One region of the Streptomyces sp. NPDC002467 genome, then DNA from elsewhere that is predicted to be linked to it. Evidence: riboswitches for the same ligand, from Rfam matches in the RefSeq annotation. Region 1 holds a riboswitch; the other holds the start of a gene.
The links. A riboswitch is a leader RNA that binds a small molecule or an ion and turns the genes downstream of it on or off. The one in region 1 is predicted to bind glycine.
Positions count from the first base shown of each region.

Region 2: it holds a riboswitch for glycine, as region 1 does, so the genes downstream of both, gcvP (aminomethyl-transferring glycine dehydrogenase) here and gcvT (glycine cleavage system aminomethyltransferase GcvT) in region 1, are expected to answer to the same signal.

Region 1 covers NZ_JBIARJ010000014.1:193,244-209,060, forward strand. Annotated here, with positions in the region: gene ACFYYJ_RS27385 (L-serine ammonia-lyase) at 1-548, opposite strand, end outside; gene ACFYYJ_RS27390 (hypothetical protein) at 827-1,189, opposite strand; gene glyA (serine hydroxymethyltransferase) at 1,348-2,604, opposite strand; gene gcvH (glycine cleavage system protein GcvH) at 2,620-3,000, opposite strand; gene gcvT (glycine cleavage system aminomethyltransferase GcvT) at 3,102-4,217, opposite strand; glycine riboswitch at 4,376-4,479, opposite strand; gene ACFYYJ_RS27410 (AAA family ATPase) at 4,714-5,400, shown strand; gene ACFYYJ_RS27415 (enhanced serine sensitivity protein SseB) at 5,749-6,495, shown strand; gene ACFYYJ_RS27420 (enhanced serine sensitivity protein SseB C-terminal domain-containing protein) at 6,557-7,297, shown strand; gene ACFYYJ_RS27425 (ABC transporter permease) at 7,738-8,733, shown strand; gene ACFYYJ_RS27430 (ABC transporter substrate-binding protein) at 8,824-10,599, shown strand; gene ACFYYJ_RS27435 (ABC transporter permease) at 10,744-11,742, shown strand; gene ACFYYJ_RS27440 (ABC transporter ATP-binding protein) at 11,739-12,839, shown strand; gene ACFYYJ_RS27445 (ABC transporter ATP-binding protein) at 12,836-13,966, shown strand; gene ACFYYJ_RS27450 (trimeric intracellular cation channel family protein) at 14,324-14,980, shown strand; gene ACFYYJ_RS27455 (thioesterase family protein) at 15,040-15,817, shown strand, end outside.
Region 2 covers NZ_JBIARJ010000031.1:53,853-69,669, forward strand. Annotated here, with positions in the region: gene ACFYYJ_RS38915 (PhzF family phenazine biosynthesis protein) at 266-1,117, shown strand; gene ACFYYJ_RS38920 (hypothetical protein) at 1,161-1,859, opposite strand; gene ACFYYJ_RS38925 (CPBP family intramembrane glutamic endopeptidase) at 2,001-2,858, opposite strand; gene ACFYYJ_RS38930 (glutamate-cysteine ligase family protein) at 2,911-4,425, opposite strand; gene ACFYYJ_RS38935 (hypothetical protein) at 4,919-5,539, shown strand; gene ACFYYJ_RS38940 (DUF5999 family protein) at 5,801-5,989, shown strand; gene gcvP (aminomethyl-transferring glycine dehydrogenase) at 6,056-8,941, opposite strand; glycine riboswitch at 9,137-9,235, opposite strand; gene ACFYYJ_RS38950 (PRC-barrel domain-containing protein) at 9,348-9,713, shown strand; gene ACFYYJ_RS38955 (DNA polymerase IV) at 10,360-11,784, opposite strand; gene ACFYYJ_RS38960 (MerR family transcriptional regulator) at 11,852-12,490, opposite strand; gene ACFYYJ_RS38965 (bifunctional nuclease family protein) at 12,683-13,156, opposite strand; gene ACFYYJ_RS38970 (MerR family transcriptional regulator) at 13,221-13,994, opposite strand; gene ACFYYJ_RS38975 (FHA domain-containing protein) at 14,014-14,970, opposite strand; gene ACFYYJ_RS38980 (DUF881 domain-containing protein) at 15,044-15,817, opposite strand, start outside.

The sequences.
Region 1 (15,817 bases):
CCGGAGCGGAAGGGGTACTTCAGCACGGTGTCGTCGAGCTTGATGCGGTCCTCGCCGACCGCGTCCTCGTCCACGACGAAGCCGCCGCCGACCGAGTAGTAGGTCTTCTCCAGCAGCGGGGTGCCGGCCGCGTCGTACGCGAAGAGGGTCATGCCGTTCGCGTGGTAGGGCAGCGAGCGCCGGCGGTGCAGGATCAGCTGGTTCGGCTCGTCGAAGTCGATCTCGTGGACCTCGCCTATCTCCGTGCCGAGGAGGCGCAGGCGGCCGGTCTTGCGGATGCGCTCGACCTCGTCGTCCGCCGTCTCCACGTTCACCGTGCGCGGGGAGTGGCCCTCCAGGCCCAGCAGCACCGCCTTGGGGGTGCCGTGGCCGTGGCCGGTCGCACCGAGGGAGCCGAAGAGCTCGGCCCGCACGGACGCCGTCTGGGCGAGTACGCCGTCCTTCTTCAGCCGCGTCACGAACATGCGCGCGGCGCGCATCGGACCGACCGTGTGGGAGGAGGAGGGGCCGATGCCGATGGAGAAGAGGTCGAAGACGGAGATGGCCACTGGCGGACTCCCTTGTCTGCTCGTGGGGTGGGAGGGGGCAGGAGAGGTGTATTGCGGATTTTGTCCGGCAGGCGAGCTTATCGCGGTGAGGTGAACGGCTCGTCTGCCGGACGAGGTGGTGTGCGTTACGCGGACGGGTCGGGCGGGTGCCGGTTCACGCTCCGGAGCCGGTACGTCGCCGCGTGCGGACGGGTCGGCTTCGAGCGTCGGGTCGAGGGCCGGGTCGACGGCGCGGTCGAGGATCGGGTCGGGGTCGGGCAGGCCCGCGTGGTGGGCCTTCACGCCCGCGCCCACGGCCCAGTGGTACGTACCGAGGGCCATGGCCGCCACCAGGGCGATGTCCCGCAGGGACAGGGTGCCGAGGAAGAAGACGATCCACCAGGCGGGGCGAACTGGCGGGCCAGGTCGTGCTCGCCCTTGCGGGAGAGCACCAGCGCGGCGATCGGGGCGGCCGGCAGGGTCAGGGCGGTGACGATGCCGGTGTTCGGCCACTTCGACCGGTACAGCGCGCACGCCGCGAAGACGAAGGTCAGCGGAGACAGGATCCTCGCCGCCGGGAGGCGGAACGGGCGGGGCAGACCGGGCTTCGTGCGGCGGAAGACGCCCACCGCGACGGGGCCGATCAGGTACGAGATCACCATGGCGGCCGAGATGATCGGCGCCAGGGTCTTCCAGCTGCGGCCGACGGTGACCAGGAGCAGGACGGAGAAGCCCAGGTGGGCCGCATCCGCCTGGGGCTTTGGTCATGAGAAGGGCCCGACCCTGTGGAAACCAAGGCCGGGCCCCTTCAGGCCGTTGCCTAGAGCGACGGGTACAGCGGGAACTTAGCGGCGAGCGCGGAGACGCGCGCCTTCAGGTCCGCCGCGTCGTACTCCGGCTTCAGGGCCTGCGCGATGATCTCGGCGACCTCGGTGAACGCCTCGGCGTCGAAACCGCGGGTGGCCAGGGCCGGCGTACCGATCCGCAGACCCGAGGTGACCATCGGCGGCCGCGGGTCGTTCGGGATGGCGTTGCGGTTGACCGTGATGCCGACCTCGTGGAGGCGGTCCTCGGCCTGCTGGCCGTCCAGCTCGGAGTCGCGCAGGTCGACCAGGACCAGGTGCACGTCGGTGCCGCCGGTGAGGACGTCCACGCCCACGGCCTTGACGTCGTCCTGGACCAGACGGGCGGCGAGGATCTTCGCGCCCTCCAGGGTGCGCTCCTGGCGCTCCTTGAACTCGGGCGAGGCCGCGACCTTGAAGGAGACGGCCTTGGCCGCGATCACGTGCTCCAGCGGACCGCCCTGCTGACCCGGGAAGACCGCGGAGTTGATCTTCTTGGCCAGCTCCTGCGTCGACAGGATGACACCGCCGCGCGGACCGCCGAGGGTCTTGTGCGTGGTGGTGGTGACGACGTGGGCGTGCGGCACCGGGTTCGGGTGCAGACCCGCGGCGACCAGGCCGGCGAAGTGCGCCATGTCGACCATCAGGTACGCGCCGACCTCGTCCGCGATGCGGCGGAAGGCGGCGAAGTCCAGCTGACGCGGGTACGCGGACCAGCCCGCGACGATCAGCTGCGGCTTGGACTCCTTGGCGAGGCGCTCGACCTCGGCCATGTCGACCTGGCCGTCCTCACCGACGTGGTACGGGACCACGTTGTAGAGCTTGCCGGAGAAGTTGATCTTCATGCCGTGGGTCAGGTGACCGCCGTGGGCCAGGTTCAGGCCCATGATCGTGTCGCCCGGCTTCAGCAGCGCGAACATCGCGGCCGCGTTCGCCTGCGCACCGGAGTGCGGCTGCACGTTCGCGGCCTCGGCGCCGAACAGCGCCTTGATCCGGTCGATGGCGATCTGCTCGACGACGTCGACGTGCTCGCAGCCACCGTAGTAACGGCGGCCGGGGTAGCCCTCGGCGTACTTGTTGGTCAGGACGGAGCCCTGGGCCTCCATGACGGCGACCGGAGCGAAGTTCTCCGACGCGATCATTTCGAGGGTCGACTGCTGGCGCACGAGCTCGGCGTCGACGGCTGCGGCGACGTCGGGGTCGAGTTCGTGGAGAGGGGTGTTCAGTACGGACATCAGGATCCCCTGGGGTCAGTTACCGGCGGTGAGTGCGGTGTACTCGTCGGCGGAGAGCACGTCCTTGGGCTCCTCCGAGATGCGCACCTTGAACAGCCAGCCGCCCTCGAAGGGGGCGGAGTTCACCAGGGACGGGTCGTCGACGACGTCCTGGTTGGCCTCGACGACCTCACCGGAGACGGGGGAGTAGAGGTCGCTGACCGACTTCGTCGACTCCAGCTCGCCACAGGTCTCGCCCTCGGTGACGGTGTCGCCGACCTCGGGGAGCTGGGCGTAGACGACGTCACCGAGCGCGTTGGCCGCGAACTCGGTGATGCCGACCGTCGCGACGCCGTCAACGACGTCCGACAGCCACTCGTGCTCCTTGGTGTAACGCAGCTGCTGGGGGGTGCTCATGGCCTGATTCTCCTGGATGCGCGGGGGTGGAAACGAACGGTGGTCTTGGGTACTGCGACATCGCCGCACGGGGCACCCGGCGGCAGGCCTGACTACAAGGACTACTTCTGCCGCTTGTAGAACGGCAGAGCGACGACCTCGTACGGCTCATGCGTACCGCGAATGTCGACGCCGACGCCGGAGGTGCCGGGCGCGGCGTGCGCCGCGTCGACGTACGCCATCGCGATCGGCTTGCCCAGGGTCGGGGACGGGGCGCCCGAGGTGACCTCGCCGATCACCTGGCCGTCGGCGACCACGGGGAAGCCGGCGCGCGGGACGCGGCGGCCCTCGGCGACCAGGCCGACCAGCTTGCGCGGCGGGTTCGTGGCGGCGCGCTCGGCGGCGGCCTCCAGGGCGGCGCGGCCGACGAAGTCGCCCTCCTTCTCGAACTTCACGACCCGGCCCAGACCCGCGTCGAACGGGGTCAGCGAGGTGGTCAGCTCGTGCCCGTACAGCGGCATGCCCGCCTCCAGGCGCAGGGTGTCGCGGCAGGACAGGCCGGCCGGGACCAGGCCGACGCCCTCGCCGGCCTTGGTCAGCGCCTGCCACAGCTCCACGGCGTGCTCGGGGGAGACGAACAGCTCGAAGCCGTCCTCGCCGGTGTAGCCCGTACGCGCGATCAGCGCGGGCACGCCGGCCACGGTGCCCGGCAGGCCGGCGTAGTACTTCAGCCCGTCCAGGTCGGCGTCGGTGAGGGAGGCGAGGATGCCGGGGGACTCGGGGCCCTGCACCGCGATCAGCGCGTACGCGTCGCGGTCGTCGCGGACCTCGGTGTCGAAGCCGGCGGCGCGCTCGGTGAGCGCGTCCAGCACCACCTGGGCGTTGGAGGCGTTCGCGACGACCATGTACTCGGTCTCGCCGAGGCGGTAGACGATCAGGTCGTCGACGATGCCGCCGTCTTCCCGGCAGATGTGCGTGTAGCGGGCGCGGCCGACGCCGACGGTGGAGATGTTGCCGACCAGCGCGTAGTCCAGGGCCTTGACGGCCTCCGGCCCGGTCAGCGTGATCTCGCCCATGTGGGAGAGGTCGAAGAGACCGGCCTTGGTGCGGACGGCGTTGTGCTCGTCGCGCTCGCTGGCGTACCGCAGGGGCATGTCCCAGCCCGCGAAGTCGGTCATGGTCGCACCGAGGGAACGGTGCAGCGCATCGAGGGCGGTCAGGCGGGGGGCAGTGCTCATGGGTGTGGCTCCCGGGTCCCAGGGCATGACATGACGAGGAGGGGTCCTCCCCATCTGTCATCGGAACCTGAGAGGTTCGCCGAGAGTTCCTGACGCGTCAGGGATCTCCGGCTTGCACCTTGGGTGGAGCTGCCGAGCAGCTCGCTTTTCAGATCTGCCTCATCCACGCGGTACGGGGCCTGAGAGATTCAAGGGAGGTTCTTGCTCCTTCGGCGCCCACGCACCGCCTTGCGGCGTGCCGGGACTCTCCCGCGCGGATTCAAGCGGCCGGTATGCAGTTGGTGATGCGGGGGTGATGCGGTTGGTCCAGATGGCGCACATCATTGCACGGCATGGTGGTGATCGGGTGGGTGGGCCCGAAAGATCGTGCGGCTGTCCAGGGGGTGGACGGGGTCGAGGACGGGAACCCCGACCGGAACCGAAGCCACCGGATTACCGTCTCTTTACACTCAGTGGGGAAGGGTCCTGGTGACCCGATTCGGGGGAGGCGAGCACTGTGCGGAGATTCGTGGGTGCGGCGGCGGCCGCGGGGACCGCGGGCGCGGTGCCGGCGCAGCGGGCCGGTGCGTCGGCCCGGGCGCGCGGGCACGAGGCCGGTCCGGTACGGGACCTGCGCGGTCCGGGCGTGCGGGGCCCGCGGCGGCTGCGCTTCGCCGAGGGCGACATCGTGGTCGTGTCCGGCCTGCCGGGGGGCGGCAAGAGCACGCTGATCAAGCGGGCGGCGGCCGAGGGCGGTGCGGAGGGCGGCGCCGTCGACTCCCAGGACACCCGCGAGCGCTGGGAGCGCCGGATGCCGGGGGCGCTGCCGTACGCGGTGTACCGGCCGCTGGTGCGGGTCGCGCACTACTGGGGGCTGTGGCGGCAGCTGCGCTCCGGGCGCTCCGTCGTGGTGCACGACTGCGGGACGCAGAGCTGGGTGCGGGGGCTGCTCGCGGCGGCGGCGCGGCGGCGGGGGCGCGCGCTGCACCTGCTCCTGCTGGACACCAGCCCCGAGGAGGCGCTGTCGGGCCAGGCCGCGCGGGGGCGGGGGGTGTCGGCGTACGCCTTCGCCCGCCACCGGGGTGCGGTGGGGCGGCTACTGCGCGAAGCGGAGGCCGGGCGGCCGCCGGCGGGGTGCGCCTCGGCCACCCTCCTGGACCGCCGGTCCGCGTCCGCGGTCACCCGGATCGCCTTCCACCCGTAGCCACCGGGTGCGCTCCCGCTGCCGGCGACCGGTCCCCCGCCCGTGTGCGGCGCCGCCGCTGGGGCTCCGCCCCAGACCCCGCGCCTCAAACGCCGGCGAGGCTGGATGTGGCTGATGCGGGTCCGCCAGGCGCAGCTGGATTGCCCGCAGCAGGGCAATTTCAGCCCCGCCGGCGTTTGGGGCGCCGCCGGAGGCAAAACAGCCCCGCCGGCGTTTGAGGCGCGGGGGCTGGGGCGGAGCCCCGGGAGCGGTGCGGCACGTTGCGTACAACCGAACCCCGGCGGAGGCGTGTCGGTGGGGGCCGGTACCCTGCGGGGCGACAACTCGCGGGATCACGGAGGCACGTACATGCACAGCGGCGGCGGCTGGCCGGGGAATGAGCTGGAGCAGGTGCTCGGGGCGGCGCTCGGGCAGCCGGACGCCGGCGGGCGGATCCTGGAGGTGCTCGGGCGGAGCCAGGTGTGGGTGCCGCTGCCCGCCGGCGCCGGGACCGAGCAGGGCGGCGCCGAGGGGCTGACCCTGCCCACCATGGACATCGGCGGCGCCGCGTACGTCCCCGTGTACAGCTCGGAGGCCCAGTTCCTCGCCTGCGTCGGCCCCGGCATGGACTTCACCGTGGCCCCCGCCGTCGAGTTCGCCCGCGGCCTGCCCCCGCAGCTCGGCATCGCGCTCAACCCCGAGGGCGCCGTCGGCGTCCCCCTCCCCCCGCCCGCCGTCGCGGAGCTCTGCCGCAGTGGCCGGACCCCCCTCGACGGCCCCGCCGGCGGCGGCCGCGTCCGGCTCTACGAGCCCGACTGGCAGGAGGACCCGGTGGACTTCCTGACCGCCGCCGCGGAGGAGTTCCGGGCGGCCGGCGTGGTCTCCGCCGCCTACCGCTGCCTCGCGAGCATCGAGGGGGGCGAGCCGCAACTGTTCATCGGTGTCCGACTGGTGGGATGGGAGCCCGAGACCCGGAACGTCCCGATGGACGCCCTCGGCCGGGCCCTGACCCGCGTACCGCCGCCCTGGCCCGTGCAGTTGATCCTGCTGGACGCCGCCGAGGACCCGGTCACGGACTGGATTCGTGAGCGCGTACGCCCCTTCTACCTCCCGTAGGGCGGCTTAAGCTGTTCTCGGGTTGACGTCGGGCGGAAGAAGAGACGAAGAGGGGTACCGGGTGAGTGCGTCAGGCACGGCCGCGGCCGGGCAGGTCGAGCACATGCTGCGCCAGGTGACTCCCGGGCGCTACGAAAGCTACGAGTCGCTCCTGCACGCCCTCGCCGAGGGCCGGCTGTGGATGCTGCTGTGGCAGGGGCAGCCGGGTTCACCGGACGCCCAGTACGGCGGCATGGAGGTCGAGGGGCTGGGCTACGCGCCCTGCGTGACCTCCCCGCAGGAACTGGCCGCCAGCGGCTGGGGCCGGGGCTACGAGATCGTCACGGGCCGGGACATCGCCCGCGCGCTCTATCCCGACCGCTGGGGACTGTGGCTCAACCCGCACGCCCAGGGCGGCGGCGTCGGCATCCCGTGGGCGGACCTGCGCCGCATCGCCACCGGGCTGGACCGGATGCCGGCCGGCCCGCTGCGGCTGTCCGAGCCCGCGATCGAGCTGCCGCAGTTCTACGGGCTGCTGACCCAGCACGCCCACCGGACGCCCACCGTCCGCTCGCTGCGCCGCGCCTGGGTCCAGCCCGCGCTCGGTTCCCCGTACCTCGCGGTCGGGCTCGACCTGTACGACGCCTCCGCGCCCGCGCTGGAGTCCGTGCGGGAGATGATGCGCCAGTCCGTCGGCGTCGTGCCCGAGGGCGTACCCGTGTGCACGGTGGCGCTCGCGGACGAACACGACCCCGTCGCGATGTGGCTGCGCGCGCAGACCCGCCCGTTCTACGACCGCGAGGGCCAGGCACCCGCTTACTGACGGGTGGACACCCCACACTTCCGAACATCCGCATATTGAGACATCCGTCTCGAAGGCCGCACCGATCCCATCGGTGCGGCCTTCGTCATATGGGCCGAATCGGCCCAAGATCCCTGCCCGAAATGGCAGTTGGGCGGGATGTCCGTTCCGCGCCGAACGGGCGGAGTTTCACCGCTCAACAGACCTTGCCGTTCGGATAACGGAAGGTGTAGCCGCAGATCACGGTTGCGCATCACATCCCCGACGGGTCTGGCGGCCGATCGAGACACCGTTGAAGACTCCCCCCACCGAAGGCAGGTCAGTCCCGCAACCACCAGCTCTTCACGTGCACTTCAGGCGCATTTCGCGCCAATCGCACCATCAGCGACGCCGATAGAACCAAGCCGCCACAGCGGCGGGCATGGGCCGGCCACAGTCGGCCGAGAGGGGTCCCCACCACGATGACGGCACCACTGCACGACACCAGCGCGGCCGAGCCCGCAGCCGTGGCCGCCCCGGAAGTTCCGCAGAAGGCGATCGAGGGGCGCTCGCCGTGGCGGATCGCCTGGCTGCGCCTCAAGCGCGACAAGGTCGCCCTGGCCGGCGGTGTCGTCGTGCTCCTGCTGATCCTCGTCGCGATCTTCGCGCCGCTGATCGTCAAGGCCTTCGGCCACCCGCCGGAGGAGCTGCACGAGGACCTGCTGGACCCGCTGCTCGGCCTGCCGGCCGGGGACTGGGGCGGCATGAACGGCGACTTCCTGCTGGGCATCGAGCCGGTCAACGGCCGCGACGTCTTCAGCCGGATCGTCTACGGCGCCCGGATCTCGCTGCTGGTGGCCTTCCTGTCCGCCTTCGTGGCGGTCTCGCTGGGCACCGTCTTCGGCGTCATCGCCGGATACTTCGGCGGTTGGGTCGACGCGGCCATCAGCCGCGTCATGGACCTGCTGCTGGCCTTCCCGCAGCTGCTCTTCATCATCGCGCTGATCTCGGTGGTCCCCAGCAAGCTGTGGGGCTTCGAGGGATCGGGTCTGCGCATCGCGGTGCTGGTGCTCGTCATCGGCTTCTTCGGGTGGCCGTACATCGGCCGCATCGTCCGCGGGCAGACCCTGTCGCTGCGCGAACGCGAGTACGTCGAAGCGGCCAGGAGCCTCGGCGCCGGCCGCGGGTACATCCTCTTCCGCGAACTGCTTCCGAACCTGGTGGCGCCCATCACCGTCTACTCGACGCTGATGATCCCCACCAACGTGCTGACCGAGGCCGCCCTGAGCTTCCTCGGAGTCGGCGTCAAGCCGCCCACGCCGTCCTGGGGAGAGACCCTCTCCACGGCAGTGCGGACCTACGAGGACGATCCGCTCTTCATGATCTTCCCCGGCGTAGCGATCTTCATCACCGTGCTGGCCTTCAACCTCTTCGGCGACGGCGTCCGTGACGCCCTCGACCCGAAGGGTTCCCGCTAGCAGCCGCAGGGCGCACACCAGATCCCGGCTTCGAGTTTCGAGCCGTAAGTAACCAGTACACCGGAACTACAACGGAGGGTTGCGAGCATCGTGACTACCCATCGCACGTCGAAGCGCAGGCTTGCCGCTGGCACGGCCGTCGTGCTCGCGGCCATGCTCACCGCCACCGCCTGTGGCGGCAGCGACAAGAAGGACGACAAGCCCGCCGGCGCCGCAGGATTCAACTCGGGCATAGGCAAGATCGCCAACGCGTCGGACAAGAAGGGTGGCGAGCTCAAGTTCGTCGGCACCCAGGAAGCCGACTCGTGGGACCCGCAGCGCGGTTACTACGGCTTCATGTGGGACTTCTCCCGCTACTACGCGCGTCAGCTGGTCAGCTACAAGGCGGCCCCGGGTGAGCAGAGCACCGAGCTCGTGCCCGACCTGGCCACCGCCAAGGCCGAGATCAGCGACGGCGGCAAGACCTACAAGTACACCCTGAAGGACAACGTGACCTGGGAGGACGGCTCGCCCGTCACCGCCCAGGACGTCAAGTACGGCATCGAGCGCACCTGGGCCCAGGACGTCATCTCCGGCGGCCCGGTCTACCTGATGCAGGTCCTCGACCCGAAGACCGAGTACCAGGGCCCGTACAAGGACACCGCCCCGGACAAGCTCGGCCTCAAGGCCATCGAGACCCCGGACGCGAAGACCATCATCTTCAAGCTCCCGGCGCCCAACGGTGACTTCGAGCAGATGCTGGCCATGCCGGCGGCGAGCCCGGTCAAGCAGGAGAAGGACACGGCGGCCAAGTACGGCCTGAAGCCCTTCTCCAATGGCCCGTACAAGATCGACTCGTACGAGCCCAACAAGAGCATGAAGCTCTCGCGCAACGACAAGTGGAAGCCCGAGTCGGACACCATCCGCAAGGCGCTCCCGGACTCCATCTCGGTCACGTTCATGGCGAACGCGGACGACATGGACAAGCGCCTGATGAACGGCGAGTTCGACCTGGACATCAACGCGACCGGCATCGGCCAGGCGGCCCGCGCCACCGCGCTGAAGGACCACAAGGACAACCTGGACAACGGCCAGACCGGCTTCATCCGGTACGCCGTCATGCCGACGACCGTCGCGCCGTTCGACAACGTCGAGTGCCGCAAGGCCGTCATCTACGCGGCTGACCACAAGTCCCTGCAGACCGCCCGCGGCGGCCCGCAGGCCGGTGGCGACATCGCCCCGAACATGCTCCCCGCCGGCATCAAGGGCTCCGACCCGTCGTACGACCCGTACGGTGTCCTGAAGAACGACGGCAAGCCGGACGCGGAGAAGGCCAAGGCCGCGCTGAAGGCCTGTGGCAAGGAGTCGGGCTTCAAGACCACGATCGCGGTCCGCAACAACAAGCCGGTCGAGGTCGCCACCGCCGTCTCGCTGCAGAACGCCCTGAAGCAGGTCGGCATCGAGGCCGACGTCGACCAGTTCGACGGTGCCCAGACCTCCGGCATCATCGGTTCGCCGAAGGTCGTCAAGGAGAAGAACTACGGCATCATCATCATGGGCTGGGGCGCCGACTTCCCGACCGGTCAGGGCTTCTCGCAGCCGCTGGTCGACGGCCGCTTCATCCTGCAGAGCGGTAACAACAACTTCTCCGAGCTGAACGACCCGGCGATCAACAAGCTGTTCGACGACGCCATCGCGGAGACGGACCCGGCCAAGGCCGGCGACATCTACAAGCAGATGAACCAGAAGGTCTCCGAGGCCGCGGTCTACCTTCCCTTCGTCTACGACAAGACGATCACCTGGCGCTCCACCCGTCTGACGAACGCCTACACCTCGGACGCCTACAACGGTCGCTACGACTACGCGTCCCTCGGCGTCACCAAGTAACACCCGTCAGACCAGGCTCAGTTCCAGTTTCCAGTGTTCCAGTGCCACACCCGCTAGGCACGAAGGGCAGGTGATGGCCGCGGTTTCGGCTTGGGGGCGCTCTCCAGAAGGGGGCGCCCCCGGGCCGCAGCCAGGCCGAGCGCAGTGCTTGCATATCTCACCCGACGGATCTTCGCCGTCATCGTCATGCTGTTGGTCATCACGCTGGTGACCTTCGGAATCTTCTTCCTCTTCCCGAAGCTGATCGGGACCGATCCGGCTCTGTACTTCGTCGGTAAGCAGTCCGACCCCGCCGCGATCGAGGGCATCCGGCAGAAGATGGGTCTCAACGACCCGATCCTCGTCCAGTTCGGCAAGTTCGTCGTCGGGCTGGTGGCGGGTCGTACGTACGCCAACGGCTCCGACGTCACGCAATGCGCCGCGCCCTGCTTCGGCTACTCCTTCAAGACCGAGCAGGAGGTCTGGCCGCTGCTGCTGGACTGGCTGCCGGTCACCCTCTCCCTCGCCGCCGGCGCCGTCGTCATCTGGGTCATCGGCGGTGTCGCCACCGGTGTCGTCTCCGCGCTCAAGCGCGGTACGGTCCTGGACCGTTCGGCGATGGGCGTCGCCCTCGCGGGCGTCTCCCTCCCCATCTACTTCACGGGCATGCTCTTCATCGCCTTCTTCTCCGACCAGCTCGGCTGGTTCGGCAGGCCGGAGGCGACCTTCGCCGAGGATCCGGGCAAGTGGTTCAACGGCATGATCCTGCCGTGGGTCTCGCTCGCCTTCCTCTACGCGGCGATGTACGCGCGGCTCACCCGCGCGACCATGCTCGAAGTCCTCAACGAGGACTACATCCGCACCGCCCGCGCCAAGGGCCTGACGGAACCGGTCGTCATCGGCAAGCACGCCATGCGTTCGACGATGACCCCGATCCTGACCGTCCTCGGCCTGGACCTCGGCGCCCTGATGGGCGGCGCGGTGCTCACCGAGTCCACGTTCTCGCTGCACGGCCTCGGCTACAGCGCCGTTCGCGCCATCAGCGACCACGACCTGCCGGTCATCCTCGGCATCACCCTGATCTCCGCCTTCTTCGTCGTCGCGGCGAACCTCATCGTTGACCTCATGTACGCGGTGATCGACCCCCGAGTGAGGCTGTCATGACCGAACTGACCAAGACCGGAGCTCTCAACGAGCCCGTCGGCGGCCCGGGGGAGCCCTCCACCTCCTTCCTCGAGGTCCGCGACCTCAAGGTGCACTTCCCGACCGAGGACGGCCTGGTCAAGTCGGTCGACGGACTCTCCTTCTCGTTGGAGAAGGGCAAGACCCTCGGCATCGTGGGCGAGTCCGGCTCCGGCAAGTCCGTCACCTCGCTGGGCATCATGGGCCTGCACCGCGTGGGCCAGTACGGCCGCCAGCGGGCGCAGATCTCCGGCGAGATCTGGCTCAACGGCAAGGAGCTGCTCTCCGCCGGTGAGGACGAGGTGCGCAGGCTGCGCGGCCGGGAGATCGCGATGATCTTCCAGGACCCGCTGTCCGCGATGCACCCGTACTTCACCATCGGCAAGCAGATCGCCGAGGCCTACCGGGTCCACAACAAGGTCGACAAGAAGGTCGCCCGCACGCGTGCGGTCGAGCTGCTCGACCGCGTGGGCATCCCCGAGCCGCACAAACGGGTCGACAGCTACCCGCACGAGTTCTCCGGCGGCATGCGCCAGCGCGCGATGATCGCGATGGCGCTGGTCAACAACCCCGAACTGCTCATCGCGGACGAGCCGACGACCGCCCTGGACGTCACCGTCCAGGCCCAGATCCTCGACCTCATCCGGGACCTGCAGAAGGAGTTCGGCTCCGCGGTCATCATGATCACGCACGACCTGGGCGTGGTCGCGGAGATGGCCGACGAACTCCTCGTGATGTACGGCGGCCGCTGCGTCGAGCGGGGCACCGCCGAGAAGGTCTTCTACGAGCCCCGTCACCCGTACACCTGGGGCCTGCTGGGCTCGATGCCGCGCATCGACCGCGAGCAGACCGAGCGCCTCATCCCGGTCAAGGGCTCGCCGCCCAGCCTGATCAACATCCCGAGCGGCTGCGCGTTCAACCCCCGCTGCCCGTACGCCGACGTACCCAAGGGCAACGTGACCCGCACGGTCCGGCCGGAGCTGGTCGAGGAGGACGGCAGCCGCCACTGGTCCGCCTGCCACATGTCGGCGGAGGAGCGGACCCGGATCTGGACCGAAGAGATTGCGCCGAAGCTGTGACCGACACGCCTGACAAGAAGAAGACGGCCACCGCGTCCATCCCGGCGCAGGCCACCGACTCTCCCGACGCCGTCGCCACCCCCGAGGTGCTGCTCAAGGTCACCGGGCTCACGAAGCACTTCCCGATCACCAAGGGACTGCTGCGCAGGCAGGCCGGCGCGGTCAAGGCCGTCGACGGCATCGACTTCGACGTCCGGCGCGGCGAGACCCTCGGTGTCGTGGGCGAGTCCGGTTGCGGCAAGTCCACCATGGGTCGGCTGATCACGCGACTGCTCGAACCGACCGGCGGCACGGTCGAGTTCGAGGGCAAGGACATCACGCACCTGGGCGTGGCGGGCATGCGCCCGATGCGCCGCGACGTGCAGATGATCTTCCAGGACCCGTACGGCTCGCTGAACCCGCGCCACACGGTGGGCACCATCGTCAGCGCGCCGTTCAAGCTCCAGGGGGTCACCCCGGAGGGCGGCCTCAAGGCGGAGGTCCAGCGCCTCCTCTCCCTGGTGGGCCTCAACCCCGAGCACTACAACCGCTACCCGCACGAGTTCTCCGGCGGCCAGCGCCAGCGCATCGGCATCGCCCGCGCGCTGGCCCTGAAGCCGAAGCTGGTCGTGGCCGACGAGCCCGTCTCGGCCCTGGACGTCTCCATCCAGGCCCAGGTGGTCAACCTGCTGGACGACCTCCAGGAGGAGCTCGGCCTCACGTACGTGATCATCGCGCACGACCTGTCGGTCATCCGGCACGTGTCGGACCGCATCGCGGTGATGTACCTCGGCAAGATCGTCGAGCTGGCCGACAACAAGTCGCTGTACGACGCGCCGATGCACCCGTACACGACGGCCCTGATGTCGGCGGTGCCGGTCCCGGACCCGCGCCGGCGCGGTGCGAAGAGCGGCCGCATCCTGCTCAAGGGCGACGTGCCGTCGCCGATCTCGCCGCCGAGCGGCTGCCGCTTCCACACGCGGTGCTGGAAGGCGACGCAGATCTGCACGACGCAGGAGCCGCCGCTGGTGGCCCTGAAGACGGGCCACCAGGTGGCCTGCCACCACCCGGAGAACGCCCCCGACCAGGCCCCGGGCGACAAGCCCCTGCCGGGAGCGGCCGACGCGGTGGACACGGTCTCGGAGTAGCGGCCGAACCCTGGCGGGGCCGGGTAACCCCCGACCCCGCCGGGCCCGCTGCGCGGTGCCCCTCCGCCCTGCCGCCCCCGGACTCCGTCGCGGGTTCCGCTGCGCGGTGCGTTTCGGCTCTCGCCGCCACTCCCCTCTGCCTGTGGGTTTCGGCTGCCTCCGGCGGCGCCTCAATCGCCGGCGGGGCTGAAATTGCCCTGCGGGCAATCCAGCCCCGCCGGCGATTGAGGCGCGGGGTCTGGGGCGGAGCCCCAGGGCCGGGTGCAGCCCGGTTCTCCGGCGGAGCCGCCGCCGACGCGGCCCGCCACCCACGGCCCGGGCAACGGGCCGCGCCCCCCGTCGGGCGACAATGGCCCGGTGCCCCACGATCTCTTCCCGGCGGGGATCCAGCATGCCCTGGACCTCGCCGGCATCTTCGTCTTCGCCACCGCCGGCGCCCTGCTCGCAGTTCGCAAGAACTTCGACGTCTTCGGCATCGCGGTCCTCGCCCTCGTCACCGCGCTCGGCGGTGGCCTCTTCCGCGACATCGTCATCGGTGCCGTCCCCCCGGCGGCCTTCGGCGAGCTCAGCTTCTTCATCACCCCGCTCGTCGCCGCCGGCATCGTCTACTTCCTGCACCCCGAGGTCCAGCGGATCAACCGGGCCATCAACGTCTTCGACGCGGCCGGCCTCGGCCTGTTCTGCGTGACGGGCACGACCAAGGCGTACGGCTTCGGCCTCGGCCTCACCGCGTCCGCCGCGCTCGGCGTGGCGACCGCCGTCGGCGGCGGCGTCCTGCGCGACGTGCTCGTCAACGAGGTGCCCTCGCTGCTGCGCGACCGCGAGATGTACGCCGTCCCCGCCCTCGTCGGCGCCTCGATGGTCGCCCTCTGCATCCGCTTCGAGGCCCTCAACGGCGTCACCACCGGCCTGGCGATCGTCACCACGTTCGTCCTGCGGCTCCTCGCGATGCGCTATCACTGGCGGGCCCCGCTGGCCTGGAACCGCCGCTCTTCCGTGGCCGAAGAGCCGTAGCCAAACCGGGCGCCCAGCAAAGCTACCGCTTAGTAGCAAGCCGGTGTACCGTCGTTTACATGTCACATGCAGCTGCCAAGGCAACCATCGGCGACAGCGAGTTCGACCGCGACACCACCGTCACCGCCCGCGCGGACGAGCCCGGTGTGTACGACGCGGAGCTCTCCGCCGGCTGGACGATCATCACCGCCGTCAACGGCGGCTACCTGCTGGCCCTGGTGGGCCGGGCCCTGTCGGCGGCCCTCCCGCACCCGGACCCGTTCACCGTCTCCGCGCACTACCTGACCTCCTCGGTGCCCGGCCCCGCCGTGATCCGCACGCAGGTCGTCCGCGTCGGCCGCACCCTCTCCACCGGCCAGGCCTCGCTGTTCCAGTACGACGAGAACGGCGCCGAGGTCGAGCGCATCCGCGTCCTCGCCTCCTACGGCGACCTCGCCTCGCTCCCCGAGGACGTCCGCACCACCGCCACCGCGCCCGTGATGCCGGCGTACGAGGACTGCCTCGGCGCCGAGGCCGGCTCGGCCCCGATCCCCGGCAGCTCGGCGATCGTCGACCGGCTCCGGCTGCGCCTGGACCCGGCGACGGCGGGCTGGGCCGTCGGCGCGCCCTCGGGCAAGGGGGAGATGCGGGCCTGGTTCGAGCTGGCCGACGGTCGCGACGCCGATCCGCTGTCCATGCTCCTCGCGGTGGACGCGCTGCCGCCGACCGTCTTCGACCTGGGCCTGATCGGCTGGGCCCCGACGGTGGAACTCACCACCCACATCCGGCGCCGCCCCGCTCCCGGCCCGCTCCGGGTCTCGATCACCACCCGGAACCTGGCCGGCGGCTTCCTGGAGG
Region 2 (15,817 bases), on a different contig from region 1:
TTCACATCGGTTCATCGGTTCCCCGATGTCTCCACTATCGGTGACCGATCGCGATGCGTCAACGATATATCGGAACCTTTCTCACCGAACAGCAACCGGGCAGCACGAGGGCCGGCCCCCGGGGCGGAGCAGTTCGCGGGCCGGGCCGGGGCCGGTGCCGGAAAGGCCGGCTCCGGTCGGCCCCGGTCGGCGCTCGCGCGACACCAGGCCAGACACCCCGCATTGGCCTTTGTCGGTGATCAAGGATCCGTCCTACGGTCTGGGCATGCGCATCCGAATCGTCGACGCCTTCACCGACCGTCCCTTCCACGGGAACCCCGCCGGAGTCCTGATCCTCGACGGCGGGTTCCCGCCGGACGCCTGGCTCCAGCAGGTCGCCGCGGAGATGAACCTCTCCGAGACCGCCTTCGCCCACCCCCTGCCGCCCGGCGGCGACGCCGACTGGGCGCTGCGCTGGTTCACCCCGGCCGCGGAGGTCGACATGTGCGGGCACGCCACGCTCGCCACGGCGCACGTACTGGCCACGAGCGGGCTCGCCAAGGGACTGGTCCGCTTCACCGCCCGCTGCGGCATCCTCACCGCCGAGACGGCCGAGGACGGCGGCATCACCCTCGACTTCCCGACGTCCTCCCTGACGCCCGTCCCGGCGCCGACCGCCGTCGACCACGCGCTCGGCGGCGCCCCGATCCTCTCCGTGCACGACACCGCCTCGCACATCGGCGACCTGCTGATCGAGCTCGCCGACGAGCAGACCGTGCGCGAACTGGAGCCGGACCACGCCGCCCTGCGCGCCTTCGCCAAGCGCGGGGTGATCGTCACCGCCCCCGCCGAGGACCCCTCGCGCGGCTACGACTTCGTCTCGCGGGGCTTCTTCCCCGCCTTCGGGATCGACGAGGACCCGGTGACCGGCAGCGCCCACACCGCGCTCGCCCCGTTCTGGGCGCAGCGCCTGGGCCGGGACGAGCTGACCGGCCTCCAGGGCGGCGCCCGCCAGGGGCTGGTCAAGGTCACGCTGGCCGGAGAGCGCACCCTGCTGACCGGCCACGCGGTCACCGTCCTCGACGGCGAGCTCCTCGCGGCCCCGCTCACGGCGCCCGAGGCCGACCGTACGGAGTGACGAGGGGCACCGAACCGGGCCGGTCCCGACCGACCGGGCCCGGTCAGCCCTTCGATCGGCCCTTCCGGCGCGCTTTCGCCTCCGCCTTCGTGCGAGCGGCTCGCCGCCGCGCGTCCTCGTTCGCGATCCAGGCCGCCGAGTCGATCCGCTTGCGATAGACCTGCGCCGGCTCCGCCGCGCCCAGGTGCACCGTCCACACCCACAGGACGGCCGACACGACGAAGAAGACGCCCGCCAAACCCAGATAGGAGGCGATCTCCTCGGACTCGGAGGCGCCCTCCTGGTGCACGAAGCCGGGCACGCCGGCGACGAGCGCGTTCACCCACCACGCGAGCGCCCCGTTGAACAGGGCGAGGGAGATCCAGTAGACGACCCGCACGGTCTTCGCCGGGCCGCTCACCTCCCCCAGCAGCAGGAGCCGCCGCAGCGAGACCGGCCCCGTCCGGTGGCGGCCACCGGTGTCCTCCTTGGCCCGCCGCACCGACGCGTAGCACTCGTCCAGCCACTGCCCCGGGGCCGGATCCGGTGGCGGGGCGTCGGTCGGCGCCAGTTCCTTGGCCTGGATCCAGCCGCTGAGGAACTGGATCTCCAGCTGGGCCTTCTCCAGTCGTCTGCGGTAGTGGTGGTCGCTGCTGCGCGCCTCGCGACGGTCGCGGATGAGGAGGCTGATCCCGCCCACCAGGCCGGTGACCACCGGCACGAAGAACGGCGCGAACTGCACCACGGAGTCCAGTACAGCCACCGCGCGCGCCTCCTCGCTCCCCCTTCAGCGTCGCACCGCTGCCGCGTCCGCCCCCGCCCGGCAGGGCCGATCGGGTGGCCCCCGCCAGGTCAGGAGGCCGGGTCAGGGCGTGGGGTCAGAGCACCGGGTCAGGGCGTGGGGTCAGGGCGTCGGCAGCCAGCCCACCTTGCCCGCGAGGAGGGCGTACCCGCCGAAGGCCACGATGTCGAGCAGCGCGTGCGCGACGACGAGCGGCCCCACCCGCCCCCAGCGGCGGTAGGCGAGCACGAAGACGACGCCCATCACCATGTTGCCGATGAAGCCGCCGATGCCCTGATAGAGGTGGTACGAGCCGCGCAGCACCGAGCTGGCGAGCAGCGCGGCCATCGGCGACCAGCCCAGCTGCCCGAGTCTGCGCAGCAGGTAGGCCAGCACGATGACCTCCTCCACCACGGCGTTCTGTACCGCGGAGAGGATCAGCACGGGGAACTTCCACCACACGTCGGGCAGCGCCTCCGGCACCACCGTGAGGTTGGCCCCGCTCGCCCGCGCCGCCAGGTAGAAGGCGAGCCCCGCACTGCCGATCCCCGCCGCGACGAGCGCGCCCCGGCCCAGGTCCCACCAGGGCCGGGTGCGGTCGAAGCCGAGCACCCGCAGCCCGGGCACGCCCTCGCGCGTCAGGAAGTGGGCCACGAGCAGTACGGGGACCAGCGCGGTCGCGATCCCGAAGAGCTGCCATGCCAGGTCCAGCCAGGGCCGGCCCGGGGCATGGGAGGCGTTGAGCGTGGCGGCCTGGTCCTTGAGCCCGCCGGGCTTGGTGAGCGAGCCGATGAAGCTGATCAGCGAGGAGAAGGCGCTCGCCCCCAGGGACAGGGCGAGGACGAGCAGCGTCTCGGTCCTCAGGAGGCCGCGCCGCCCCTCTCCGCCCAGTTCCACGTCCACCGGCTCCGGCTCCACCCGCACGCCCGACTCCCGTCCCAGCCACCCTGCCGCGCTGCCGCGCTGTTCCGACCACCCCATACTGCCCCCTCGGCGGCGGAACGGGATCACGGGACCCGGGCGGGGCGACGGGTCAGGCCGGGCCCTCACCCCCCAACCCCACCGGCCAGGTGTGCACGGGATCGCCCTTGTGCATCAGCTCGCTGTAGCGCCGGGTGGTCGCGGCCAGCGCCTCGTCCCGCTCCAGCCCGGCCGCCAGGGCCTGGTGGTAGGTGTCCACCTGCCAGGTCGCCCCGTTCACCCGCCGGCGGCAGCGCTCCTCGATGATGCCGAGGTAGTGGTCCCGGTCCGCGGGTTCGATTCCCCAGGCGTCGAGGCCGGCCGCCGCCATCGGCAGCAGTTCGTCCAGCACCAGCCGCACCGCCGGTACGCTCACCAGCCCCCCGGCCCGGCCCCGGCGCGGCCACCGCACCCGCGCCTCGATCCCGTATCGGCAGGCCGCGTCGAAGTTGGCCTCCGCCTCGGCGAAGGGCAGCCTGGTCCACACCGGGCGCGGGTCGTCCGCCAGGGTGCGTACGAGCCCGTAGTAGAAGGCGGCGTTGGCGACGACGTCGGCGACGGTGGGCCCGGCCGGCAGCACCCGGTTCTCCACCCTCAGGTGCGGCACCCCCTCCGCGACCCCGTACACGGGCCGGTTCCAGCGGTAGACGGTGCCGTTGTGCAGGACGAGTTCCTGCAACCGCGGCACCCCGCCCTCGTCCAGCACCCGCAGCGGCTCCTCCTCGTCGCAGATCGGCAGCAGGGAGGGGAAGTAGCGGACGTTCTCGGCGAAGAGTTCGTACGCCGAGTCCACCCACCGCTCCCCGAACCAGGTGCGCGGGCGCACCCCCTGGGCCTGGAGCTCGACCGGCCTGGTGTCGGTGGCCTGCGTGAACAGCGGCGGCCTCGACTCCCGCCACAGCTCGCGCCCGAACAGGAAGGGAGAGTTCGCGCCGACGGCTATCTGGACGGCCGCCACCGCCTGAGCGGCGTTCCACACGTCCGAGAACCGGGCCGGCGTGACCTGGAGGTGCAGTTGTACGGAAGTGCAGGCGGCCTCCGGCACGATCGACCCGGAGGTCCAGGTCAGCCGCTCGACCCCCTCGATGTCGAGCGTGAAGTCCTCGCCGCGCATCATCAGGATCTGTTCGTTCAGCAGCGAGTACCGGTCCACCGCCGACAGGTTGGCGGCGACCAGGTCACCGCGCGAGATCGTCGGCAGAATTCCGATCATCACCACCCCGGCGTCGATCTCCGCGGCCTGCCGGTGGGCGTAGCCCAGCCCCGCACCGAGTTCCTCGGCGAGCCGGTCGAATACGCGGCCGCCGAGCCTGTGCGGGAGGACGTTCACCTCCAGGTTGAACATTCCCAGTTCGGTCTGGAAATCCGTGCTCGCAATCCGCTCCAGCACCTCCGCATTCACCATTCTCGGCAGCCCGTCGGCACCGGCGAGATTCAACTCGATCTCCAGTCCCATCATGTTCTTCGGGCGATCGAACCTCCCCTCCGCCAGAAGTCGCTCCAGTCCCTCCAGACACTCGTGGAGCTTCCTTCGATACCTCTGCCGATCGGACAGGTCGAATCCGCCTGCCACGACCTTCTCCCCCATCGAAGCGTCCCTCCTCGACTGGGCCTGGCCCTGGGCACCCAGGCGCGCGTTACGGTCGATGATGCCCCGGCAGCGTGATCCATAACGCCCGGGGGGCGTGCACTGCGCGGAGCGCGCGCCGGTTTGGCCGAAGGGCGCTCCGGCACATTCACCTGGCAAGCCGACTTGTGCAAATTCCCCCTCGCCTTTGCCTGTTCGGGATAACCGACGCTTTTCAGCCGGGCCCCCGTCCGGTAACCTCCGAGGTCAGGCGCGACATGTTCGCGCCCATCCGGCATGAATGCCATGTCAGCGGGACCGGTAAGCGCCTTGTCGGCAATAGGCGGGACAGCTAGCCGAAACACTGCGTGAACACATGTCGTATAAACTCCGCAAACGAGGCAGAGAGTTGGCGCGCGGCCATTGCCCCTCAGCCCCCCTCTGGCCCCAGAATGCGACAGCGCCGTCCGCACCTCCCCCTTCCACAGGTCTCCCAAGTGAGAGGCGACCCACCATGCCGCTGCACGTCCCTCCGGCTCCCGCGTCCGCCCTGCGCAGTGTCCTCGCGGCTCTCGGTTCCCCCACCGCGGTCAACGAGGCGCACACTCCCGCCCTGCGCGCGCTCCAAGGGCCGATGACTGCCGAACTCCCCCTGCCGGTCCACGTCCTCGACCGGCTGGGCATGTCCAATCTGGCGGCCGGCGGCAGGCCGCCGCGCACCCGGCTCACCGGCTGGCGGTTCCTCATCCGCAGCGGCGACCGGTTCGTCGCCGCGGCCGACACCCGCCTGACCCCGGACGGCTGGACCTTCTCCCACTTCTTCGAGGGCCCCTACGTCGCGGCCACCGAACGCGCCCTGCGCCAGGCGGAATCGCTCGGCAAGGCCTACCAGCCGCGACTGCTGTCCGTACCGGAGCTTTACATGCTGACGCTGTGGCTCCACGGTGCGGTCGGCGCCGACGCCTCCGCCGGCCTGCCCGCGGGCGAGGACCTCCTGGTGCCCCTGGCACCGGCCCCGCCCGGCATCGCCGCGTACCGACCGCATCCGGTCTCCGAACTGCTGCCCGTGATGACCCACCGGCTCACCCCCGCGACACCGCCGGTCCCGCCCTCACTGGCCGCTCCGGCCGCCTGACCCGATTGGCCCATTCGGGTTAGTCCGCCCGGGCCATCGCCGAACCATCCGAAATGACAGGGGAGTTGGCCTGAACCGCCCGCACGAGTGATGCGTCATCAATCTGTGAGGACAGCCGGCGGGAAATCCCTGCGAAGCGGCTGTCCTGGGGGAAGACTGAGGACACGCTCCCCGCGGGTGCGGGGATGATCCAGGGGGACGGCCATGAATCACGCATCGAGCCGTAGCACACAGACCACGTCGCAGCGAAAGAACGCATCCATGTGCCAGCACCAGCCAGCCTGCCCGTCAGCCGAATCCGCCGACCGGGAGGCGGCCCGCCCGGTGGCCAACCACCCGGAGCAGGGCTGGAGCCTGCTGTGCAACGGCGTCCTGCTCTTCGAGGACACCGGGGAGCTGCTCCCGGACGGCCAGATCATCGCCCCGCACCGCCCGCTCGCGGTGGCATAGGACGGATCGTGAACGACGAAGGGGCCGGCCCGGGAGAACCTCCCGGACCGGCCCCTTCGTCATCGGTCAGTTGTCGTACTCGTCCAGCGGCGGGCAGGAGCACACCAGGTTCCGGTCACCGAACGCACCGTCGATGCGGCGCACCGGCGGCCAGTACTTCTCGGCGGCCGTGACCCCGCCCGGGAACACGGCCTCGTCACGGGTGTACGGGTGGTTCCACTCGCCGCCCAGCGCCGCGGCGGTGTGCGGGGAGTTGGCCAGCGGGTTGTCCTCCAGCGGCCACACACCGGAAGCGACCTTCTCGATCTCGCCGCGGATGGCGATCATCGCGTCGCAGAAGCGGTCGATCTCCGCGAGGTCCTCGGACTCCGTCGGCTCGATCATCAGCGTGCCGGCGACCGGGAAGGACATCGTCGGCGCGTGGAACCCGTAGTCGATCAGGCGCTTGGCGATGTCGTCGACGCTGACGCCCGTCTCCTTCGACAGCGGACGCAGGTCGATGATGCACTCGTGCGCGACCAGGTCGCCCGGGCCGGTGTAGAGCACCGGGTAGTGCGGCTCCAGGCGCTTGGCGATGTAGTTGGCACCGAGCACCGCGACCTGGGTGGCGCGCTTGAGGCCCTCGCCGCCCATGAGGCGCACGTACGACCAGGAGATCGGCAGGATGCCGGCGGAGCCCCACGGGGCGGCCGAGATCGGGCCGACGCCCGTCTCCGGACCGGCCGTCGGCTGCAGCGGGTGGTTCGGCAGGTACGGGGCCAGGTGCGCCCGGACACCGACCGGGCCGACGCCCGGACCGCCGCCACCGTGCGGGATGCAGAAGGTCTTGTGCAGGTTCAGGTGCGAGACGTCGCCGCCGAAGTGACCCGGCTTGGCCAGACCCACCAGGGCGTTGAGGTTCGCGCCGTCCACGTAGACCTGGCCGCCGGCCTCGTGCACCTGGGCGCAGATGTCGGCGACGTGCTCCTCGAACACACCGTGCGTGGACGGGTAGGTGATCATCAGCACGGAGAGCTCGTCGCGGTACTGCTCGATCTTCGCGCGCAGGTCGTCCGCGTCCACCTCGCCGTCGTCGGCGGTCTTGACGACGACGACCTTCATGCCGGCCATCACGGCGCTGGCGGCGTTGGTGCCGTGCGCGGAGGACGGGATGAGGCAGATGGTGCGCTGCTCGTCGCCGTTCGCGCGGTGGTAGGCGCGCACGGCCAGCAGACCGGCGAGCTCACCCTGCGAGCCGGCGTTCGGCTGGATGGAGACCTTGTCGTAGCCGGTGACCTCGGAGAGACGTTCCTCCAGCTCGTTGATGAGCGTGAGGTAGCCCTCGGCCTGCTCCACCGGCGCGAAGGGGTGCAGCTGACCGAATTCGGGCCAGGTCACCGGCTCCATCTCGGTGGTCGCGTTGAGCTTCATGGTGCAGGAGCCCAGCGGGATCATGCCGCGGTCGAGCGCGTAGTCCTTGTCCGAGAGCTTGCGCAGGTAGCGCAGCATCGCGGTCTCGGAGCGGTGCTGGTGGAAGACCGGGTGCGTCAGGAAGGCGTCCGAGCGCAGCAGGCCCTCGGGGAGGGAGTCAGCCGCGGTCTCGTCCAGCGCCTCGATGTCGGCGCTGACGCCGAAGGCGGCCCAGACGGCCTCGATGTCGGCGCGCAGGGTGGTCTCGTCGCAGGCCATGGAGACGTGGTCCGCGTCGACCTGGTGCAGGTTGACGCCACCCTCGCGGGCGGCGGCGACGACCTCGGCGGCACGGCCCGGGACGCGGGCGGTGATCGTGTCGAAGTACGCGCCGTGCACGATCTCCACGCCGCCGGCCGTCAGACCCGCGGCGAGCAGGGTCGCGTAGCGGTGGGTGCGGCGGGCGATCGTCTGCAGGCCGTCCGGGCCGTGGTAGACGGCGTACATGGCGGCCATGACGGCGAGCAGCACCTGCGCGGTACAGATGTTGCTGGTGGCCTTCTCGCGGCGGATGTGCTGCTCGCGGGTCTGCAGGGCCAGGCGGTACGCCTTGTTGCCGTCCGCGTCCACGGAGACGCCGACGAGGCGGCCCGGCAGGGAGCGGGCGTGCTTGGCCTGGACGGCCATGTAGCCGGCGTGCGGTCCGCCGAAGCCCATCGGGACGCCGAAGCGCTGCGTGGTGCCGACGGCGATGTCCGCGCCCAGCTCGCCCGGGGAGGTCAGCAAGGTCAGGGCGAGCAGGTCGGCCGAGACGGTGACGATCGCACCGAGCTCGTGCGCCTGGTCGATGACCGGCTTGATCTCCCGTACGGCGCCGGAGGCACCCGGGTACTGGAGCAGCACGCCGAAGACGCCGCGCTCGGCGATCTCGGCGGGGATGCCGTTCGAGAGGTCCGCGACGACGACCTCGACGCCCGTGGGCTCGGCGCGGGTCTCGATCACCGCGATGGTCTGCGGCAGGGCGTCGGCGTCGATCAGGAAGACGCCGCCCTTGACCTTGCCCACGCGGCGGGCGAGCGACATGGCCTCGGCGGCCGCGGTGCCCTCGTCGAGCAGCGAGGCACCCGAGGTCGGCAGGCCGGTGAGGTCCGCGACGAGGGTCTGGAAGTTCAGGAGCGCTTCGAGGCGGCCCTGGGAGATCTCCGGCTGGTACGGCGTGTACGCCGTGTACCAGGCCGGGTTCTCCATGACGTTGCGGAGGATCACCGGAGGCGTGAAGGTCCCGTAGTAACCGAGACCGATCATCGACGACAGGACCTGGTTGCGGTCGGCGAGCGAACGCAGCTCGGCCAGCACCTCGGCCTCGGTCCGCGCCTCGGGCAGGTTCAGCGCCTCGGCGGTCTTGATCACATCCGGCACCGCGGCGGCGGTCAGTTCGTCCAGCGAGCCGTAGCCCACCTGAGCGAGCATCTTCGCCTGCGCCTCGGCGTCCGGACCGATGTGGCGCTGCTCGAAGGGGATGCCTCGCTCCAGCTGGGAGAGCGGAATGCGGTTGGCGGTCATGTACGGAGGCCTCCTGGTCGTACGACCTGCGAGGGGCACCACGGCGCGGGCACCCGGACGGCCTCCCCCTCTGTCATCTCAACCTGAGAGTTTCACCGGTCGCTAGAGGGTCGCTCGAGCCACCGGCTTTCACCGTCGGTGAGGAGGGGAACCGGCACTGCGCGCCCGGCACCCGCCCCTGCTTTCCAGAGTGGCCTCGTCCGTGCGGTACGTATGCCTGAGAGATTCCGGGGAGGATTTGCTCCTTCGGCGCCTCCGTCGTTCTCACTCGGAGGACTCTCCCGCACAGGGTCGACAGCCAGCACCCAGCCTACCAGCGAGGATCCGGACCCTCCCCGAGTGGCCTCTTCTTGGGATATGCACTTCTGTAGTCATTACGGAGGAGTTGCGACCATTTGGAGGGACCGTGCAGACCGACATCGATCCGCGCAGCCTGATCGGCCGCAAGGCGTTCGACCGCAATGGCACCAAGATCGGCACCGTGGACGAGGTCTACCTCGACGATGCCACAGGCGTCCCGGAATGGGCCGCCGTCCGTACGGGCCTGTTCAGCCGGGACGCGTTCGTTCCGCTGGAGCCGAGCGAGCTGGTGGACGACGCCCTGCGGGTGCCGTTCGACCGCTCCCTGATCAAGGACGCCCCCGACTTCGGCGTCGGCCGCCACCTCTCCCCCGAACAGGAGCTCCAGCTCTACCACCACTACGGCCTGGACGTGACGCTCCCCACGGACTTCCACCGAGACTTCGGCCACCTGGCAGGCGACGACGACTGACCCACCCCACCGCAGCCGTGCCATGCGTGCACGGGAACGGGCGGGCACGGCCGGGCACGCGCACCGGCGGGCCGGCCCCGCCGCTCCTTGCCTCCGCACTGGCCATCGGGGCCAGGATCCGCCCGGCACGCACGGCCCGGGCCCGTTCCGTGCGCGCCCAGACACGGCCAGGCCGACACCAACGCGGGCCCGCCCCGGCCGGGACCTGGACCCGCGCGGCCCCACCCACCCAATCGTGCCCGGGCCGCCCGCACTCCGAGCACGACCTTGCCCACCCGGGCCCCCGACCCGTGCGGCCCCACTCGCCCATACATGCCCTGGCCCGCCCCCACCCGAGCGCGGTCCTTCGCGCCCGGGCCAGCCCGCACAGCCCCCGGCACGGCTGTGGGCGGCTCCACCCGGCCGTGCGCGCCCGGGTCCGGCCTGACCGGCCCCGGGCCCTCCTCTGCCGGAACTGCGCCTGCCCGCCCCAGCAGGGGGGCCGTCCGCGCACGCCCCAGTCCCGTTCCCCGCGGAACGGGCGCGGCCCGCTCCGGCCCGCACCGGCCCCGGGGGCCGGCGCAGATCGGTCGCCGGGGCGGCGGGCCCGGCCCCAGGCGCCACGGGCAACGGTCGAGCCCCCGCAGGGGACACCGCACGCGGGACGTCAGGGGGTCGCGGTGTCCGTGTCCGCCGCCCCCACCAGCGGCAGTGGGTCGGACGGTTCCAGCTCGGGGTCGTCCACCCGGAAGGTGCGGACCCGGCCCGGCGGCGATCCGGGCTGCTCGAAGCGCACCGTCACCCGCCCCACCCCGCTGCCCTGCACCCACCCCGGCCCGTACACCGAATGGAGCACGTCGAGCCCGGCCATCCACCGCCGCTCCACGGCCGGCTCGGGCTCCGACCCGGGCACGGCGGACCAGGGGTCCAAGGACGCCTCGGGCCCGGCGGTCGGCACGGCCTCCCCGAGCGGCTCGGAGAGGCCCTCCGCCCCCTCGGCGGCCTCAACCGCCTCCGCCTCCGCCGCCTGCGCGAACAGGTCCTCCTGCGTGTAGTCCGCCAGTCCCGTCACGCCCACCCCCAGCAGCCGCACCCCGCCCGTGGTGTCCACGCCCTCCAGGAGCCGCGCGGCAGCCTCCCGCACCACCCCGGGGTCGTCCGTGGGGCCCCGCAGCGTCTCGGAGCGCGTCAGCGTCGAGAAGTCGTACCGCCGCACCTTCAGCACGATCGTGCGCCCGGAGTGCCCGGATTCGCGCAGCCGCCGCACGCACCGGTCCGCCAGCCGCTGCACTTCGCCCCGGATCCGGACCCGGTCGTGCAGGTCCACGTCGAAGGTGTCCTCGACCGAGACCGACTTCGCGTCCCGCTCGGCGACCACCGGCCGGTCGTCCAGCCCCAGTGCCATCCGGTACAGGCCCACCCCGTGCGCCCGCCCGACCATCCGGACCAGCTCGTCCTCACCGGCTTCCGCGAGTTCCCCCACCGTGGTGATCCCGGCCCGCCTCAGGTGCTCCCCGGTGGCCGGACCCACGCCCGGCAGGGTCCGCACCGACATCGGCGCGAGGAGCTCCCGCTCCGTCCCCGGCTCGATCAGCAGCAGCCCGTTCGGCTTGGCCTCCTCGGACGCCACCTTGGCCAGCATCTTCGAACCGGCCAGCCCCACCGACCCGCTCAGCCCCGTCACGCCCCGGATGTCCGCCCGCAGCCGCTCCCCCGTCGCCAGGGCGCTCGCCGAGTCGAAGGCGACCCCGCCCGCCTCCAGGTCAACGAAGGCCTCGTCGAGGCTCAGCGGCTCCACCAGCGGCGACAGTGCCCGCAGCAGCGCCATCACCTGGTCGCTGACCTCGCGGTAGAGGCTGAAGCGCGGGATGAGGTAGGCGCCGTTCGGGCAGAGCCTCCGCGCCTGCGCGGTCGGCATCGCGGAGTGCACCCCGAACCGCCTGGCCTCGTACGAGGCGGTGGCGACGACCCCGCGCGGCCCGAGACCGCCGACGATGACGGCCTTGCCGCGCAGGCTCGGCTTGGACGCCTGCTCCACGGAGGCGTAGAAGGCGTCCATGTCCAGGTGCAGGATGGTCGGCGCGGCTCTCACAGCCCCGATGCTGCCCTACGCCTCTGACATTTCCATGCCACGTTTCCGGGGCGGGCCGCCCCCACGCTCAGACGGCGCGGTTCCGGCGCGCCGCGAGCTCGTCGGCCGGGTTGTGCCCGACCAGGGTCTCGCCGGTGTCCACGCGCTCCCCGTGCAGCTGCGACAGCGCGCTCTCGACGTCGCGCCACACCACGCCCACGGCGATTCCGAAGACGCCCTGCCCGCCTTGGAGCAGGCTCACGACCTGGTCCGGGGAGGTGCACTCGTACACGGTGGCGCCGTCGCTCATCAGCGTCATCCGCTCAAGGTCGTGGAACCCGCGGTTCCGCAGGTGCTGCACGGCCGTGCGAATGTTCTGCAGCGCGACCCCGGTGTCCAGGAAACGCTTGACGATCTTGAGGACCACCACGTCCCGGAAGCTGTAGAGACGCTGGGTGCCCGACCCGTACGCGGGCCGCACGCTCGGCTCCACGAGCCCGGTGCGCGCCCAGTAGTCGAGTTGCCGATAGGTGATGCCGGCCGCGGCGCACGCCGTCGGCCCCCGGTATCCGATCTGCGCGGGCGCCTGGTCGCCACCCACCGGTCCGACCGGCGTCGACTCCGGCTGACGGCGCGCGGATCCGACCGCACTGCCGTGAAGCGGGTACGGTCCCCCGTCACTCCGCGCGGGGGTGCCCCCGGTCGTACCGTCGCCCGTGATCCTCACGCCGACCCTCCGTCCTTGACCTGCCCACCTCGAAGGTAGGCAGTCACCAGGGGTGCGTCAACGATCGCCACACTCGGCACGCCGAGTGATAATCACCCTGAGAGTGGTTTCCCGTATCCCTTTGCGGGGAAAGGCTACTCGAATGGGCTGAAATTTCCCGGCTGTCCGCCCCGTGGACGGCCCGGCCGGTACTCACTGCGGGCCGGTACCGAAGTCCTCGGGCGAGATCTGGTCGAGGAACTCGCGGAACTTCTCCACCTCGTCCTCCTGCTCGTCCGGAATGGCGATTCCGGCGTCGTCGAGGACCCCGTCACTGCCGTAGATCGGCGTCCCCGTGCGCAGGGCCAGCGCTATGGCGTCGGAGGGCCTCGCGCTCACCTCGACCCCACTGGCGAAGACGAGCTCCGCGTAGAAGACGCCCTCCCGCAGATCCGTGATCCGGACCTCGGAGAGCTCCTCGCCGATCGCTTCCAGCACGTCCTTGAACAGGTCGTGCGTCAGCGGCCGGGCAGGGGCCATCCCCTGCTGCGCGAAGGCGATCGCGGTCGCCTCCCCTGGTCCGATCCAGATGGGGAGGTACCGGTCGCCTCCCACTTCACGCAGGAGCACGATCGGTTGGTTGGAGGGCATTTCCACCCGGACACCCACAACGTCGAGCTCGTTCACACAGCAACCCTAGGACCTGGTCGGCAGGTTTGGGTAGTCGGGGCCCCACTCCGACCGCCCGGCCTCACTTCAGCCGGACCCCGAGAGCCGTCTGTACGAGGGCCTCGTGGAGCCTTACGGACAGCCCCGCGAGTTCTTTCATCGTGGCCTCCGCGTGCGCCCTGGTCTGCGGGTTGCGGTGGCGGCGCAGGGGTGCGACGACCTGCTCCACCAGGCCCGCCTCACGGTCCGCGGCGGCCTTCATGGCGCGCAGGTGCCGCGGTTCCAGGCCGAAGCGCCCCAGATCGGCCACGAGCCGGGCGACCGTGACCGCCTCGGCGTCGAATCCGCCGCCCGGAACCTCCGCGAGCAGCCCGTACGACTCCCATTCGACCAGCTGTACCTCGTCCACCTCGGCGGCCGCGAGCAGCTCCGCGCGACCCACCCGGGCCACCGTGGGCCGTTCCCGGCCCACCTCGCCGTAGAGGGCCACAGGACTGCCGGGATCGACCGCGCCGTCGGAGTCGGTGTGCGCCGTGGGCGCCGGGATACGGATCTGCTCTCCGCGGGCGAGCGCGTCGAGCTGCTCGCGGATGACCTTCAGCGGGAGGTAGTGATCGCGCTGCAACCGCAGGATGTGCGCGAGGCGCTCCACGTCCTCCGCGCTGAACTTGCGGTACCCCGAAGGCGTGCGCCGGGGCTCGACGAGCCCCTCCGCCTCCAGGAAACGGATCTTCGAGATCGTGACTTCGGGGAACTCGTCACGCAGCGTGGTGAGCACGGTGCCGATGCTCACCAGCCGCCCGGCGGCGCCTGCGGTGCCGTTGTCGTGGGCACCGCCGGTCGGGGTACGCAGCATGAGACCTTCCCAGATGGGGTCAGACGCCCCGCAGGCTCGCGTAGAAGACCAGCCGGTACTTGCCGATCTGCACCTCGTCGCCGTTGTGCAGGGCGACGGAGTCGATCGGTTCGCGGTTCACGTACGTGCCGTTGAGGCTGCCGACGTCGGAGACGGTGAAACCGCCGTCCTGGCCCCTGCGGAAGTCGACATGGCGCCGGGAGACGGTGACGTCGTCCAGGAAGATGTCGCTCTGCGGGTGCCGGCCCGCCGTGGTCAGCTCGCCGTCCAGCAGGAAGCGGCTACCGGAGTTGGGACCGCGCCGCACGATCAGCAGGGCGGAACCGGGCGGCAGGGCCTCCACCGCGGCCTGGGCCTCGGGGGACAGCGAGGACGACACGTGCGTCTGTCCCGACACCTCGGCCTCGTAGGCCTCAAGGCCCGAGATCGAGATGGTGGACGTGGTCTCCGAGGCTCGCTCCGGCGTCAGACCCGCCCGAAGCGGCGCACCGCAGTTGGAGCAGAACCGGCTGGCCGCATCGCTGCGGTGTCCGCACCTGCTGCAAATCTGCTCGGCCGACATCGACGGCTCCTCGCGCCGCGGCTGCCCCGCGGAGGCATTGGTGGCATACGGGTCGGGGGCAAACCCTCCACCCGTAGTCGAGGTTGATGGTTCACCGAAACCTATGCGTCCGGTACCCGCAGGGTCAACAGTCGACGCGCCGGAAGCGCCCGAATTGTCACCCGCGCCGGCCACCTCGTCACGGAAGAGCGGCCGGTCGCCCTGCCCTTCCACGCCACCCTGCTCGGCACGGTCACGTGCCGAACCGCTCTCTTCGCGGTTCTTCTTGCCGAACAACTTCTCAAACAACTTCACGGGCGATTCCCCTTGACCGAAACAGACCCGCCCGTGGGGCAGGACGAACTCCGAATGCAGACACCTGCCGACCCGGACATTCTCACAACGTCCGTAACCACCAGACAGTTTCCACCACACACCGCGACTTCGGTGCGCCGACCCCCCGCAGGCATCAGTCCGCGTGAGCCGGTCCACTCTCCACTCCGCATCATCACGATGACGACCGAGCGTAGTCAGGCTGCTTCGCAGCCCGCAAGGCATCCACGACGATCTTCGCCGACCGTGTGACGGCGACGGTGGCCTGCTCCTTCTCCAGCGTCTGGACCACGCCGCCGGGGATGTTGAGCGCCGGCTCCAGATCCTGGGCCTTGCCGATCACCTTGAACTCGTAAGGCTGTGTGATCTTCTTACCGTCGATCGCGACCCCACCGTTCTCATCGGAGAAGTACGAGCCGGCCACGATGCGCACGCCGTTGATCTGGATCGCCTCGGCCCCGGCCGCCCGCAGCTCCTGAAGCGCGTCCAGTAGTTGGTCGGACCGCACCTTGCCCGTGGGATCGGTGATCTTCAACGTGATGCCCGGCCCCTGCGCTGCCACCGTACCGGCCAGGATGCCGAGTTGGCGCTCCTTCTCCACGGTCTGCTTGCGCGCCTCCTCGGCCTGGTTGGAGCTGCTCTCCAGCTCCTTGCGCTGCTCCTCCAGGCGCTGCTTCTCGTCTTCCAGGCGCTTGGTCCGCCCGTCGAGCTCGTCGAGGATCCGTACGAGGTCCTCCTGACGGGCCCCGCGCAGCGCGCTGGACTCGCTGTTCGACCGCACCTGGATGGCCAGCCCCAGACCCAGGACGAACAGCAGCAGGGCGACGATCAGTTGGGCACGGCTCACCCGCGGCGGCCACAGCCCGGCCGCGAGCCGCTGCCGACCCGTCTCCTCCGCCGGCTCCGGCACGTCCTCGGGCTCCGGGACCTCCTTCGGCGGCTCCGGGGC